DNA from 2 places in the Mycobacteroides immunogenum genome. Region 2 is predicted to be linked to the other one. Evidence: riboswitches for the same ligand, from Rfam matches in the RefSeq annotation. Region 2 holds a riboswitch; the other holds the start of a gene.
What was found. A riboswitch is a leader RNA that binds a small molecule or an ion and turns the genes downstream of it on or off. The one in region 2 is predicted to bind S-adenosylmethionine.

Region 1 (7,848 bases), 2.0 Mb from region 2:
CGGAGACCCGCGCTGGGACCACATTCAGGACATCGGCGATGTCTCCACCTTCGAGCTGGACGCCATCAAGCACTTCTTCGTGCACTACAAGGATCTGGAGCCGGGCAAATTCGTCGAGGCCGCCGATTGGGTGGGCCGCGCCGAGGCCGAGGCCGAGGTTCTCGCGTCGTTCGAGCGTCTCAAGACCCAGGGGCACTAGCCCGGCATAGGTGCCTGGCACACGACGGCGAACACTTCGGTGCTGCTTTGGGAGACAATCACCCCATCAACGCTGATCGAGCAGCTGATGGTTCCTTCGCCGACCATGGTGACATTCATGGTTAGCGGAACGTCTCGGCGCGTGACCGTCACCGAGACGGCCCAGGGCTGCGAAACATTCGACACACGCACATAGTCGCTATCGGTCATGTAGGCGACATTGACCCCGCCGCCCGAGCCTCCCACGCTGTAGGTCACGCTCTTGCCGCCCTGCCCCGAGCCGCCCGGACCCTGGCCCGTCGTCGGCACCGGCTTGGGCGCCTCGGTCGTGGTGGGCACCGGTGGTGCCTCGGTGGTCGTTGGTGTCGTCTCCACTCCGGTGCTGGTGTTCGGTGGGGGTGGTGACGGCGGAGGCGGCTCCGTGGTCGTTATGGACGGCAGCGGGACGTCATTGGGCCCGGTCCAAGTGGTCGACGGGGTGACGGTGACCGTGCTCGGCGCCGCCACTTCGGTGCGGCGGGTAATGACCCAAACGGAGGTCAGCGCAATCACCAGCACCGCCAGCACACTGACGCCGGCGACTATCCAGGGCCATTTCGGCGGCTTGGGATCTTCCGGGTAAGGAACGGGCTCACCGCCGGGCCACTGCTCCTGCGGGTATTCCTGCCAGGCCGGATCCGTCACTGTCCCCCACTCCTTCCCCAACACTGCCGACTGCAATGTTACGTCGCGTTAAGCTCCTGCAAAATCAACCGTCACCCTCTAGCGAACCGCGGCAGCCCGCCGAATCATGGTCATATGTTGATGCATCAGGGCATCGGCCGCGACATCTTCAACCAGATGCCCGACACCAAGGCGGTCCACGCGCTGTACGAGTGTTGTGGCAGCGTGACCTGGGCCAGGAAGATCGCCGCGACACGTCCATTCGCCGATCACGATGCGCTGTTCCGGTGCGCGGACAACGAGCTGTTCGCGCTGTCAGAAGAATCTCTGGACGAGATGCTGACCGCCTATCCCCCGCTGGGCAAACGGCCGGGAAGCGTGCGATCACATGCCGAGCAGTGTGCGATACGCGATGAGACGCCGGGAATGATGGCCGCGCTGCGTGCCGCTGCCCATCGCTACGAACATCACTTCGGCCATCGCTTCGTCATGCATTTGTGTGGTCAGGACGGCGCCTCGGTGCTGCGCGCGATCTCTGATCGAATGCATCACGACGCGGATACCGAACGCAAAGTAACCCGCAACGAGCTCGCGAAGATCAATCGCACGCGGCTGGAGCGCATGCTCGGGCCCGAAGGCGGCTACGACAACTGGTGAGCGGCCTCCACCGGCGCCTGCTAGGCGGCTAGCGGTATCCGCTGCGGCAGCAACGCGAACACCCGGCGAGCGGCGCAATCGATGTCTGTGGTCGGCGATACCGGAATCAAGGTGACCCCGTCGGCCACCCCGGCCAGATAGATGTCGGCGATCAGGCCCGCCAGTCCCTCGGGAGTCCCCGCGTACGAGACCGCCGCCGGCACCCGCAGACTGGCGAAATGTTTACGGGCCGATCGTGAATCGGCCTCAATGTGCACGTACACGTCCAGGATCACGGCGACAGCGTCCTTGCGCGAGGTTCGCAGGGAATGCCTGGCCCGCTGCGCCTGCTTGAGATCGGGAGCGTTGACGCGCGCGGTGACACCCGTTCCGTTGGTCAGTTCCTGCCATCCGGCAGCGCCGTCGGTGAAGACCCGAAACGTTTCCTGTTGTGTCGACACAAACGCAACGGTACCTGCGAGAACCCGTGAGGGCCATCGTTGAATTCCTGATGAGCGGATCAACCCCGATCAGGCCGGCGGGGCCAACAGTCTCATCCCACGACTTCTTTGTTGCGCTTGCGCCGGCGCGCTGCTTTCGCAACAGGCGTGACCGTCTCGGTGCCATAGCTGTAGTTGTCCAGCCGGAAGTACTTGTTGTGGAAGTACATCTCGCCGAAACCGCCCGGACGGAAGGGGGAATCGCCGTGGTTGTCGATGTAGTAGGTATTGGCCGTTGAGCATGCGGGGGAAAGCCACAGATGATTCTTGTTGCGCTCATGCATCTTGTGGAAGTACGCGTCATGCACTTCCGGCTTCACCTCTGCGGTGGTTGCCCCTCGTTTCTTAGTCTCTGCGATGACGCGGGCCGCGTGCGTCGTGGTCGACTCGATGAGCATGTGATACGGGCCGAACACATACCCGTAGGGACCCAGCACCAGAAAGAAGTTCGGGTAATCGGGAATCGAGACACCCTGATATGCCTGGTAGCGATTCTCCTGAAAGAACCGCTTGAGGTCCTTGCCACGCCGTCCCGTGGTCGGGAAAGCCGGCATGTGATCCCAGATGGCGAACCCGGTGGCGCAGATCAGCACGTCTACTTCGTGCTCGGTCCCGTCCGCTGTCAGCAATCCCTTCTCCGTGATGCGCTCGATCGGCTCGGTCACCAAGGCCACATTTGGGCGGTTGAAGGTCTTGAGATAGGTGTTGGAGAACGAGGGGCGCTTGCAGCCGAATCCGTAGTAGGGCAATAGCTTCTCCCGGGTTACCGGGTCGTCCACTTGGGTGCGCATCCAAGACCGAATCCTGTTGGCCAGGGCCATCGAGGCGGATTCGGCGTACTTGGAATCGATCCTGAAGACGGCATCCGGGATGTACGCGGTACTGAGGTTGATGGCATACCGGATGCCCTTGGCCACCCCCGGGAACCCGAAAAGCGCCCGCCAGAAGCTGTTGTACTTCCAGTCGGGTTTGGGCCCCACATAGATGGGGGTGCGCTGAAACACGGTGAGATGGCCGACTTCTGGAGCGATTTCCGGAACCATCTGCAGTGAGGTGGCGCCGGTTCCGATTACAGCCACCCGCTTGCCGGCGAGCTGAACATCCTTGTCCCAGAGCGCGGTATGCATCAAAACTCCCTTGTAGGAGTCGATCCCGTCAATCTCGGGGAGCTTGGGTTGCTCGAGCCCGCCGGTCGCGGCTATTACATGCCGACCGGTGATGACACTGTCGTCCTCCAGCGTGAGTACCCAAATATTTTGGGACTCATCAAATTCCTGACGTACGACGCGTGTGTTGAATCGGATTCTGTCGCGCAGCTCATGCTTATCGACGAGTTCATTGGCGTACTGCTCGAGCTCGTCGCCCGGGGTGAAGAACTTGGACCAGGTGGTCTTCTGATCGTAGGAGAAGCTGTAAATGAAGGTCGGGATGTCGACCGCCACCCCCGGGTATTTGTTGGCGTGCCAGGTACCACCGGCAGCACCCCACTTTTCCAGGATCACGAAGTCGTGGATTCCTCTTTTGATCAGTTCCACCGCGGCTCCGATGCCCCCGAAACCGGCCCCGATGATCACGACCTCATGGTCGGGCACACCCGGTCCGGGCTGGTTGGCCACTCCACCTTGCACACGCGCACTAGTCATACGACGTCCTTGTCAGTCCGACCCGTTATGTGTCGGACTGAAAGTAACACGTATTAATAGTTACGGATATGCGGAATGCGCAATCATGCCGCCAGGAAGTCCGGCAGTGGGCGCGGATCGTCCAGCGGCCCGACCTGCCCGTCGCGCTCGGTGTAGGTCAGGGCCGGCCCGCGCTCGACAAGCTCGGTGATCGCGCCGATGAGGCGGGTGATGTCGCCGGCGGTGGTTCCCAGCCCGATGCTGGCGCGCAGCGCACCACCCGGCGCGCCCAGCCTGGCCAACAGCGGGTGCGCGCAGAATCGCCCGTCACGCAGCCCGATACCGTGCTCAGCCGACAGATAGGCGGCGACCACCGACGGCGTATAGCCGGCGACGGTAAAGGACACGATGCCCAGCCCGTCACGATCACCCTCCCAAATGCGCAGAGTGTCAACGCCTTCAATCCCACCGAGCCCTTCTCGCAGCTGTGCCGTGAGCGCTTCCTCGGCCTGTCCCACATCGCCGAGGGCGGTCAACGCCTCACACGCAGCGGCCACCGCGGCCACGCCAACCACATTGGGGGTACCCGCCTCATGCCGCTGCGGGCCGGTGAACCAATCGGCCCCATCGATATCCACATCGCGGACCGCGCCGCCCCCCGCGAGATAGGGCGTGGCGGCATCGAGCCAATCGGCCTGCCCCACGAGGACTCCGGCGCCGAACGGCGCGTAGAGCTTGTGCCCGGAAAACGCCAGATAGTCGATTCCGTCAGCGGCAAGATCTATTCGGCGGTGGGGTGCCAGCTGCGCCCCGTCCACGGCGATCCGCGCCCCGTTGCGGTGGGCCACGGCCGCCAGTTCGGCTAGCGGCAGCACCTCACCGGTGACATTGGAGGCACCGGTGACCGCCAAGAGTGCGGCGGGCCGCCGCGCCAACTCCTGGTCCAGCGCGGCCACGGTGTCCGCGACGGTAGCTCGATGCGCCACCACGCGAGCGCCATATCGCTGCCAGGTCAACAGGTTTGCGTGGTGCTCGATATCGAGCACCACCACCTCTCCCGGTACGGCAGACGCCAGCAGATTGAGTGAATCGGTGGTGTTGCGCGTGAAGATCACGTGCTGGCCGTCTGCGGCACCAACGAAACGCGCGACGGTTTCCCGAGCGCCCTCGTAGAGCTTCGTGCACACGCGTGAGGCATAGCCCGCACCCCGATGCACGCTGGCGTAGTACGGCAGCAACGCGGTGACGCGGGCCGCGACATCACTGAGCGCGGGCGCGCTGGCGGCGTAATCGAAATTGGCATACCGAATCCAGCCGCCTTGGGCCAGTGGAACTTTGGTATCGGCTCCCACTACCTGCGCGGCCGGCTGCTCAAACCCTGATTGTGCGGACACTGACATGTGACATCCCATCTCACCGGACCCGCCCGGCGAGTCCACGCTTGCCGCGCACGGTCGCGCGCGGCCAGGTCGTCACCTGGAGCACCCCGCCGTGGATGCGCCGCTCGCGTGCAGGCGAACGGCATGGAGGAGGGTTGCCGACCAGCTAGCCAGGGCTTATCGCTGGTTCTCATGACCTGAGCGCAGTGTGCCCGCGGGCCGCCGCCAGCGTCAAGCGCATTGCGCACGGTGATTGAAATGCTCGGCGCCAGGTTGGCGACCTGTCTCGATTTCCGGTCGCGGTGCCCATAGGGCACACTGGGCAACGGAGGGGAGTATTCCTTCGCTGCGGTGTCGTCATCACATCGGCCAATGATGGTCCGGTCGGTGCCGCGGGCCGGTGACCTGCCGGCGGAAGAGACCTCCGGCGTTTTGGCGACCGGAGGTTCAGTAATGCAGGTATCTCAGCTCGAGTGGATCATCACGCTGGCCGTCACGGTCGCGATCCTGCTGATCGACGTCGTGGTGATCGGCCGACGGCCCCACGAGCCCTCGACCCGTGAAACCGCCATCGCACTCAGCATCTATGTGGGACTGGCACTGGCCTTCGGGCTGTGGGTATGGCTCTTCCACGGCGGCCAATACGGGCTGGAGTTCTATGCGGGCTGGCTCACCGAATACAGCCTGTCGGTAGACAACCTGTTCATCTTCTTGATCATCATGGCCAGCTTCAAAGTGCCGAGGGTCTATCAGCAAGAGGCCCTGCTGGTCGGCATCATCCTGGCTCTGATCTTCCGCGGTATTTTCATCGCGCTGGGCGCCGTCGCCATCGAGCAGTTCACCTGGATCTTTTACCTTTTCGGGGCGTTCCTGGTGTACACCGCGATCAATCTGGCCCGCGATACCGAACACGACGACGATGCCGACAACGCCGTGGTGCAATTCGCCCGCAAGCACCTGCGCACCACCGACAAGTGGGACGGGCTGCGGCTGTGGGTCCGGGAAAACGGAAAGCGGCTGATGACGCCGATGTTCCTGGTGATCGTCGCGCTGGGCACCACCGACCTGCTGTTCGCCCTCGACTCGATCCCGGCCATCTACGGACTCACCAAAGAGCCCTACCTGGTATTCACTGCCAATGTCTTCGCCCTGATGGGGCTGCGTCAGCTGTACTTCCTGCTCGGCGACATGCTCAAGCGCTTGGTGTACCTATCGCAGGGATTGGCGTTCATCCTGTTCTTCATCGGCATCAAACTGATCCTGCACGCCCTGCATGAGAACGAACTGCCCTTCATCAATGGCGGCGAACCGGTGCACGTGCCCGAGATCCCCACACTGGCAAGTCTCGGGGTGATCGTGGTGACGCTGCTCATCACCACCGTTGCCAGCCTGTACAAGACCAGGCGCGCGGCCCCATAGCCGCGCGGCAACGAGCCGCGCCGCAGCCGGACCGATAGGCTTCGCTGCGGCAGCCCATCCGATCGCGGAAATTACGAGGAGCAGCGTGACCGGCCCCGACGAGTCACCCACGAGCCGCGCGCACGAGGAGGCACCGGACCCGGCGCCTCAGCACGCGCCTCAACCCGTCGTCCAGGAAGCCCCGGGCCACCCGGTACCTCCGCAATATCTCCTCGGTAGGTCGGCGCCACCTGCGCGCACCCTGATCGACATCCTCTACTCGACTGCCGCGGAGCATCCCGACGCACCGGCCATCGACGACGGCACCATTCAGCTCACCTATTCCGAGCTGATTGTCGACGTGGAAGCCAGCGTGGAGTGGCTGGGCAGCCGCGGTATCGGCCGGGGCGATCGTGTCGGCATCCGGATGCCCTCGGGCAGCTACTCGCTATACGTGGCGATCCTCGCCACCCTGGCGGCGGGGGCGGCATACGTTCCCGTCGACGCCGACGACCCCGACGAGCGCGCCGCGCTGGTGTTCGGCGAGGCGCAGGTCGCGGCCGTGATAACTCCCGGTGGGCTGGTGCGCGGCCCCGGCTCGTCGCGAGGCTGGCGGGCCACCAAACCGACGCCCCGCGATGACGCGTGGATCATCTTCACCTCGGGTTCCACCGGTACGCCCAAGGGCGTCGCGGTGACGCACCGTAACGCCGCCGCGTTTGTCGACGCCGAGGCACAAATGTTCTTGCAGGACAACCCGATCGGGCCGGATGATCGAGTGCTCGCCGGACTATCGGTGGCTTTCGACGCTTCCTGCGAAGAGATGTGGCTGGCATGGCGGTATGGAGCCTGCCTGGTACCGGCACCGCGCTCGCTGGTGCGTAGCGGCATGGATCTGGGGCCGTGGCTGGTCTCGCGCGATGTCACCGTGGTCTCCACGGTGCCCACCCTGGCCGCGTTGTGGCCCGCGGAGGCGCTGGAAGCGGTACGGCTGCTGATTTTCGGCGGTGAGGCATGCCCGCCCGACCTGGCCGAACGGCTGGCCACCGGCGAAGACGGCGCGGCGCGCGAGGTGTGGAACACCTATGGTCCCACCGAGGCGACGGTGGTGGCATGCGCGGCCCGACTCGACGGAGTGAGTCCCGTCAGCATCGGACTGCCGCTACCCGGGTGGGATCTGGCGGTCGTGGACGCGCAGGGCAACCAGGTCGGTTACGGCGAGGCCGGCGAGTTGGTCATCGGCGGTGTCGGCCTGGCCCGGTATCTGGATCCCGAGAAGGACGCCGAAAAATACGCTCCCCTTGACACTTTGGGTTGGTCACGGGCCTATCGAAGCGGCGACCTGGTCCGCTTGGAACCCGACGGGTTGTACTTCCAGGGCCGCGCCGACGACCAGGTGAAGGTGGGCGGGCGCCGCATCGAGCTGGGCGAGGTGGACGCCGCCCTGGTCAA
Region 2 (7,848 bases):
GGTAGCTCTGCACCGCGTACCGGCCGTCCGCCCAGGGGTCCTCGGGTCCGTCCGGGCCGACCTGCGGGCTGTTGCCGAACCGGGTGTCCAGCTCGACCTCGCCGCGATAGGTCAGGTGTGCGATGCGCCGGGCCAGATTCAGGCCGTTAACGGGGCTGCGTCCACTGCCGTGATAGTCACCGCCCTGCCAGTCCGGGTCGGCCTGGATCGCGGCGATCTGCGTGCTCTGCGTGCCGATCTGGTCGCCGGTTGCCCTCGCGCCGACCGCCAGCACCAGCGCCGCACGTACCGAATCCGGGTGCGTCACGGCCCATTCCAGTGCGCGTGCGCCACCCATCGATCCACCGACGACGGCGGCCACCTCGGTGATACCCAGTTGCGCAAGTGCGGCGACATCGGCGTGCACCTGGTCGCGCACCGATACCTCGGGGAATCGTGAACCCCACGGCTTGCCGTCAGCGGCGAGTGACGTGGGGCCGGTGGTGCCCCGGCAACCGCCCAGGACGTTGGTGGCGACGGCACACCAATGGTTGGTGTCGATGGCCGCGCCCGGGCCGATGATGCCCTCCCACCACCCGCCGGTGATGTGCTCGGGTCCGGCGGGCCCCACCACGTGAGAATCGGCGGTGAGCGCATGGCAGACGAAGACCACGTTGTCGCGGCGGGGCGAGAGCTCTCCCCAGCTCTGCACCGCGACGGTCACGTCGTCGATCACGGCACCGCTTTCCAGCGTCACCGAACCGATTGGCACATAGGCGATCTCATCGCCCTGGGGCAGGGCAATGCCGGGCGCCGGCAGCTGCTGGCCGGCGGATGAGCCGCTTGCGCGAAGATCGTCGGTCAAGGTCACGATGATGCCACCGCCGCGGGTTGTTTGAGCCGGCGCACGGCCGCGAATCCGGACTCCAGGTCGGCCAGGATGTCGTCGATGCCCTCGATGCCGACGGCCAACCGGACCAGTCCCGGTGTGACGCCCGAGGCCGCCTGCTCGGTGGGCGAAAGCTGTCCGTGCGTGGTGGTGGCGGGGTGGATGACCAGGGAGCGCACATCGCCGATGTTGGCCACCTGGCTGTGCAGGGTCAGCGAATCGATGAAGGTGGTCGCCGCCTCGACGCCGCCGTCCAGTTCGAAAGCGAGCACGGCACCGGCACCCTTGGGGGCCAGGGCCTGCGCGCGCTCGTACCAGGGCGACGTGGGCAGCCCGGCGTAGTTGACGCGGGTGACTTCCGGCTGGCTGACCAGGAACTCGGCCACCCGCTGTGCGTTCGCGACGTGCCGCTCCACGCGCAGGCTCAATGTTTCCAGGCCCTGGGCGATGAGGAAGGCGTTGAACGGTGAGATGGCCGGACCGAGATCGCGCAGTAGCTGCACACGTGCCTTGAGGGCATAGGCGGGCGCGCCCAGGTCGGCGAACACCACCCCGTGGTAGCTCGGATCCGGGGTGGTGAACCCGGGATGACGCCCCTGGGTCCAGTCGAACGTGCCGCCGTCGATGATCACGCCACCGATGGCATTGCCGTGTCCGCCAAGGTATTTGGTGGCCGAGTGCACCACTACGTCGGCCCCGTGCGCCAGCGGCTGAATCAGGTACGGCGTGGCGACGGTGTTGTCGACGATCAGGGGGATACCTGCCGCGTGCGCGATCTCGGACAGGCCCGCGATATCGAGAATGTCGTTCTGCGGGTTGGAGATCGACTCGGCGAACAGCGCCTTGGTGTCCGGGGTGATGGCCTTGCGCCACGACTCCAGATCGTCGGGGTCGTCGACGAAGGTGGTCGAGATGCCCAGGCGCGGCAGGGTGTAGTGCAGCAGGTTGTAGGTGCCGCCGTACAGCCGGGGGCTGGACACGATGTTGTCGCCGGCCTGCGCGATGTTCACGATCGCCAGGGTCGCCGCGGCCTGCCCGGATGCCAGCAGCAGCGCCGCCACCCCGCCTTCCAGGGCGGCGATGCGCTGCTCGACAACGTCCTGGGTGGGGTTGCCGATGCGGGTGTAGATGTTGCCTTCTTCGGACAATCCGAAGAGCGCGGCGGCGTGCGCGGTGTCATTGAAGACGTAAGAGGTGGTCTGGTAGATCGGCAGGGCCCGGGCGTTGGTCGCCGTGTCGGCGGACTGGCCCGCGTGGATCTGCTTGGTCTCGAAGGTCCACTGGGCGGTGCGGTCGATATCGGTCATGGAGCTCTCCTGGGAGTGGTCGGGTAGGGAGGTCAGGGCTGGGGGCAACAGTGACAGTGCTGATGAGCCGCTGGCGCGAAGAACAACCGGAACCGACAACAGGAACGCAGGGACCTACCCCCGGGTGACAAATACTCCATCGGGCCAACCTGTCTTCTCGGGGCCCGCCATCGGACCCGCGCTTGCCGTGTGGCCGACCGTTCCGTCATCAACCTCTGACAGCCAGTCGGCTACTCAACCTGGTCATCACCCGGGGCACCCCACCGCGGTTGGAGGGTTGCCGACCAGCGAGCCGGGGCTTGACGCTGGTACTCATGACCGATTAGCAGCGTATCTCAATTCACCGAATGGTTGCCACCAGGTAGTCCAAGCACGTATGGGAGCGCGATCACAGGCCGTCCGCCCGCCTAGGCTCGGAGCCGACGTGATACTGAATAGGAGCCCGTGTGACCCACGGGGTACCTGAGATTTTGACCGACCAACAAGTCCGATCAACGATGCCGGGAGTGACCATGAGTGCGCAGCAGCCGACCATCATCTACACGCTGACAGACGAGGCGCCGCTGCTCGCGACGTACTCCTTCTTGCCGATCATCCGGGCATTCGCCGGACCGGCCGGTATCGATGTCCAAACCAGTGACATCTCGGTCGCGGCGCGCATCCTCGCCGAGTTCGCCGAATACCTCCCCGAAGACCAGCAGGTTCCGGACAACCTGGCCGAGTTGGGCCGGCTGACGCAGCTGCCCGAGACCAACATCATCAAGCTGCCCAACATCAGCGCATCGGTGCCGCAACTGCTCGCCGCCATCAAGGAACTGCAGGGCAAGGGCTACAAGCTGCCCGACTACCCCGGTGACCCCAAGAACGACGAAGAGCAGGCGATCAAGGCCCGTTACACCAAGTGTCTCGGCAGTGCCGTGAATCCTGTTCTGCGCGAAGGAAACTCGGATCGGCGCGCGCCGAAGGCCGTCAAGGAATACGCCCGCAAGCACCCGCACAGCATGGGGAAGTGGTCGCAGGCCTCGCGTACTCACGTCGCCACCATGAAGGAGGGCGATTTCTACCACGGTGAGAAGTCGCTGACGCTGGACCGCGACCGCAAGGTCAAGATGGTGCTGACCACCAAGAGCGGCGAGACCGTCGTGCTCAAGCCCGAGGTCAAGCTGGGCGAGGGCGACATCATCGACAGCATGTTCATGAGCAAGAAGGCGCTCTGCGACTTCTACGAGGAGCAGATCGAGGACGCCTACAAGACCGGCGTGATGCTGTCCCTGCACGTCAAGGCCACCATGATGCGGGTCAGCCACCCGATCGTGTTCGGCCACGCGGTCAAGATCTTCTACAAGGACGCCTTCGCCAAGCATCAGGAGCTGTTCGACGAGCTGGGCGTCAACGTCAACAACGGCATGTCCGACCTGTACAGCAAGATCGAGGCGCTGCCCGCGTCGCAGCACGAGGAGATCATCCGCGACCTGCACGCCTGCCATGAGCACCGTCCCGAGCTGGCGATGGTGGACTCGGCCAAGGGCATCTCGAACTTCCACTCGCCCAGCGACGTGATCGTCGACGCCTCGATGCCCGCCATGATCCGCGCAGGCGGCAAGATGTACGGCGCCGACGGCAAGCTCAAGGACACCAAGGCCGTCAACCCGGAGTCGACCTTCTCCCGGATTTACCAGGAGATGATCAATTTCGTGAAGACCCACGGCCAGTTCGATCCCCGGACTATGGGCACCGTGCCCAACGTCGGCCTGATGGCGCAGAAGGCCGAGGAGTACGGCAGCCACGACAAGACCTTCGAGATCACCGAGGCGGGTGTCGCCGACGTCGTCGACATCGAGACCGGTGAGGTGCTGCTGACCCAGAACGTCGAAGAGGGCGACATCTGGCGCATGCCGGTCGTTCGCGACGCGGCGATCAAGGACTGGGTGAAGCTGGCCGTCACGCGTGCCCGCGAGTCGGGGATGACCGTGGTGTTCTGGCTGGACACCGAGCGCCCGCACGAGAACGAGCTGCGCAAGAAGGTCAAGGCCTACCTCAAGGACCACGACACCGAGGGCCTGGAGATCCAGATCATGCCGCAGGTATGGGCGATCCGGTACACCATGGAGCGGGTCATCCGCGGGCTCGACACCATCTCGGCGACCGGCAACATCCTGCGTGACTACCTGACCGACCTTTTCCCGATCCTGGAGCTGGGCACCAGCGCCAAGATGCTGTCCATCGTGCCGCTGATGGCCGGCGGTGGACTGTACGAGACGGGTGCCGGCGGTTCGGCACCTAAGCACGTCAGCCAGCTGGTCGAGGAGAACCACCTGCGGTGGGATTCGCTCGGTGAGTTCCTGGCGCTGGCGGTCAGCCTCGAAGACCTGGGCATCAAGACCGGAAACGCCCGGGCCAAGATCCTGGCCACCACGCTGGATGCCGCGACCGGGAAGCTGCTGGAGAACGACAAGAGCCCGTCACGCAAGGCCGGCGAGCTGGACAACCGCGGCAGCCAGTTCTACCTGGCGTTGTACTGGGCGGCCGAGCTGGCCGCGCAGACCGAGGACGTGGAGCTGGCCGAGCTGTTCGCGCCGCTGGCCAAGCAGCTGGTCGAGAACGAGGACGAGATCGTCGCCGAGCTCGCGGCCGTGCAGGGCAGCCCCGCCGATATCGGCGGCTACTACGCGCCGGACCCCGAGAAGACCGCCGCGGTGATGCGCCCGAGTGCGACCTTCAACAGCGTCCTGGCATCCGTCGTCGAAGCCTAAGTCCTTACAGCGCCGACAGGCCGCGTTCTGACGCGTTTCCCGAGAGGGATGCGCAGAACGCGGCGTGTCGGCGTTTACGGGGTGACTAGCCGGCGTCGGAGGCCGCACCGCGCTTGGCGGCGACGAGCGGATCGATCAGGTCGGTGATCACTTCGGTGACCTGACCCGGCGCCTCGAGCATGGGCACATGTCCCATGCCCGCCAAGGTGATCCGCCGGGCGCCGGAGGGCAGCCCCTGACCGATCAGCGTGCCGAAGCGGCCGGGAGGCACGATCTCGTCCTTCTCGCAGAGCACCAGCTGCGCGGGCACCGAAATGGTGTTCAGGTTCTGCAGGCCCGGTGCGGGCAGGATCGATGTCAGCGACGCGAAATATGCCGGGCAGTGGGTGATGTCCTCGAAGATGCTGTGGAAGTCCGGCAGGCTCAGCGCCTCGGTCTCCCCGCATAGGGCGCGCGCGGTGGCGAATTTGACGAACGGCAGGCCCGCCGCGCGGCGGCCCAGCAGCCGTGAGAACGCCAGCCAGGGCAGCATGGCCGCGAACTTCACCACGATCTCCGCCTTCAGCGCCGAGTACTTGGTCCAACCGCCGGCGGGAGCGATGGCGGTGACGCTGCGGGCGCGACCACGCTGCGCCAGGCCCAGGGCGATCCAGCCGCCCAGCGAGTTGCCGACCAGATGTGCTGTTTCCCAGCCCTTTTGATCCATGATCTGCTCGAGTTGGTCCAGATAGACATCGACCGACCGCTGTGAGAACGGAGGTAGCTTGGGCATCGGGCCGCCGCCGTTGTGCCCGGGATAGGTCGGGGCGAACACCTCATACCCGGCGTCGGCGAGCTGCTCGGCGACCGTCTCCCAGACCGACTGCGACAGCATGAACGGGTGTAGCAGCAGCACCGGCTCGCCCGCGCCCATCTCGATGGGTGCACGCCGGTTCGACGGCTTCGACAAGATGGCTTCCAGCATGCGGTCCTCCTAGTGCGCCAACCTCTGCGTTGACATTACTGTCTGTTGCGTCAATTTACAGGCCCCTATTTCCGCGCTCGCTCAGGCTCACTCGGGACTGTCACACCACTCGACTATCGTCGGCGACCGATGAGCGCCAAGAAGATCACCGTCACCACCATCAACGTCAACGGCATCCGAGCCGCCGTCAAGGAACGGTCCGCGGAGAACCGTGGACTGCTGCCCTGGCTGGAGCAGACGAGCGCCGACATCGTGTGTCTGCAGGAGGTGCGCGCCGAGGAGGAGCAGCTGCTGGAGGCGCTGGCCCCGGCCCTGGCGGCCGGGTGGCAGGTGGTCAGCGCCGCGTCCAGTGTGAAGGGGCGCAGCGGTGTGGGGATTCTGAGCCGCGTTCCGGCGACCGCGACCAGGGTGGCTTTGGACGCCGACGGCGGCGAATTCGATGAGTCGGGCCGGTATCTGGAGGCCGAGATCGGCGACCTCACCGTGGCGAGCATCTACCTGCCCACCGGTGAGGCGGGCACCGAACGCCAGGAAGAGAAGGAGCGCTTCATGGCGGCGGTGGGTGCCAGGATGGGGAAGTTGGCCGCCAGCGGCCGTGACGCGGTGATCTGTGGCGATTGGAACATCGGCCATACCGAGCGAGATATCAAGGCGTGGAAGGCGAACCAGAAGAAGGCGGGCTTCCTGCCGGAGGAGCGGGCATGGGTGGGCTCGTTGCTGGAAGCCGGCTGGGTCGACAGTTTCCGGCTACTGCATCCGGATGTGGACGGGCCGTACAGCTGGTGGTCGTGGCGCGGCAAGGCCTTCGACAACGATGCCGGATGGCGCATCGACTATCACCTGGCCACCCCCGATCTGGGTCGGCGTGCGCATTCGGCGCGAGTCGAGCGGGCGGAGGCCTACGCACTGCGCTGGTCCGACCATGCGCCGGTGACGGTGGAGTACCGCTAGGTATCCCGCACACCGAGCGGCAGCCAAAATCGCTTTGACCGGGCATGCCAGGATGGACGCACTATGACTGCCGAAACCGCCGCCCGGGGACGCCTGTTCTCCGGCATTCAACCCACCGCCGATTCCCTTCATCTCGGAAATGTGCTGGGTGCGGTGCAGCAGTGGGTGCGGTTGCAGCACGAGTACGAGGCGCTGTTCTGCGTCGTGGACCTGCACGCCATCACCGTCGCGCAGGACCCCGAGGAACTGCGGCGGCGCACCCGCGCGGTGGTCGCGCAGTACGTAGCGCTCGGCGTCGACCCGGCCGTGAGCGCCATCTTCGTACAAAGCCATGTGCCGGCACATGCCGAATTGGCTTGGGTACTGGGCTGTTTGACCGGCTATGGGGAAGCCGCCCGGATGACCCAGTTCAAGGACAAGTCGGCCAAGCAGGGTAACGACGCCACCACGGTGGGCCTGTTCACCTACCCGGTGCTGATGGCCGCCGATATCTTGCTGTACCAGACCAATGTGGTGCCGGTCGGAGACGACCAGCGTCAGCACCTCGAACTGACTCGCGATGTGGCGCAGCGATTCAACGGTCGATACGGCCAGACCTTTGTGCTGCCGGAGACGTTCGTGCCGAAGAACGCGGCCCGCATCTACGACTTGCAAGACCCGACGGTCAAGATGAGCAAGTCGGCCTCTACCCCCGCCGGCCTGATCAATCTGCTCGATGAACCGGCGGCCTCGGCCAAGAAGGTCAAGTCGGCGCAGACCGACAGCGACCGGGAGATCCGGTTCGATCGGGAGGCCAAGCCGGGTGTCTCGAACTTGCTGAGCATTCAGTCCGCCCTCACCGGTGCCGATATCGACGGCCTCGTCGACGGGTACGCCGGGCGCGGCTACGGGGACCTGAAGAAGGACACCGCCGAGGCGCTGGTCGAGTTCGTCACGCCGGTCCGGGATCGGACGAATGAGCTGCTCACCGACACCGCGGCCCTGGACGACATCCTGGCGTCCGGC

Region 1: it holds a riboswitch for S-adenosylmethionine, as region 2 does, so the genes downstream of both, ABG82_RS03155 (aminotransferase class V-fold PLP-dependent enzyme) here and ABG82_RS20900 (bifunctional o-acetylhomoserine/o-acetylserine sulfhydrylase) in region 2, are expected to answer to the same signal.

Annotation. Positions count from the first base shown of each region.
Region 1 covers NZ_CP011530.1:618,384-626,231, reverse strand. Annotated here, with positions in the region: gene ABG82_RS03180 (inorganic diphosphatase) at 1-199, shown strand, start outside; gene ABG82_RS03175 (MmpS family transport accessory protein) at 196-882, opposite strand; gene ABG82_RS03170 (2-oxo-4-hydroxy-4-carboxy-5-ureidoimidazoline decarboxylase) at 997-1,518, shown strand; gene ABG82_RS03165 (hypothetical protein) at 1,539-1,958, opposite strand; gene ABG82_RS03160 (flavin-containing monooxygenase) at 2,051-3,640, opposite strand; gene ABG82_RS03155 (aminotransferase class V-fold PLP-dependent enzyme) at 3,724-5,019, opposite strand; SAM riboswitch class IV at 5,052-5,196, opposite strand; gene ABG82_RS03150 (TerC family protein) at 5,452-6,417, shown strand; gene ABG82_RS03145 (Pls/PosA family non-ribosomal peptide synthetase) at 6,503-7,848, shown strand, end outside.
Region 2 covers NZ_CP011530.1:4,207,554-4,215,401, reverse strand. Annotated here, with positions in the region: gene metX (homoserine O-acetyltransferase MetX) at 1-799, opposite strand, end outside; gene ABG82_RS20900 (bifunctional o-acetylhomoserine/o-acetylserine sulfhydrylase) at 847-2,175, opposite strand; SAM riboswitch class IV at 2,349-2,495, opposite strand; gene ABG82_RS20895 (NADP-dependent isocitrate dehydrogenase) at 2,688-4,928, shown strand; gene ABG82_RS20890 (alpha/beta fold hydrolase) at 5,014-5,892, opposite strand; gene ABG82_RS20885 (exodeoxyribonuclease III) at 6,022-6,843, shown strand; gene trpS (tryptophan--tRNA ligase) at 6,907-7,848, shown strand, end outside.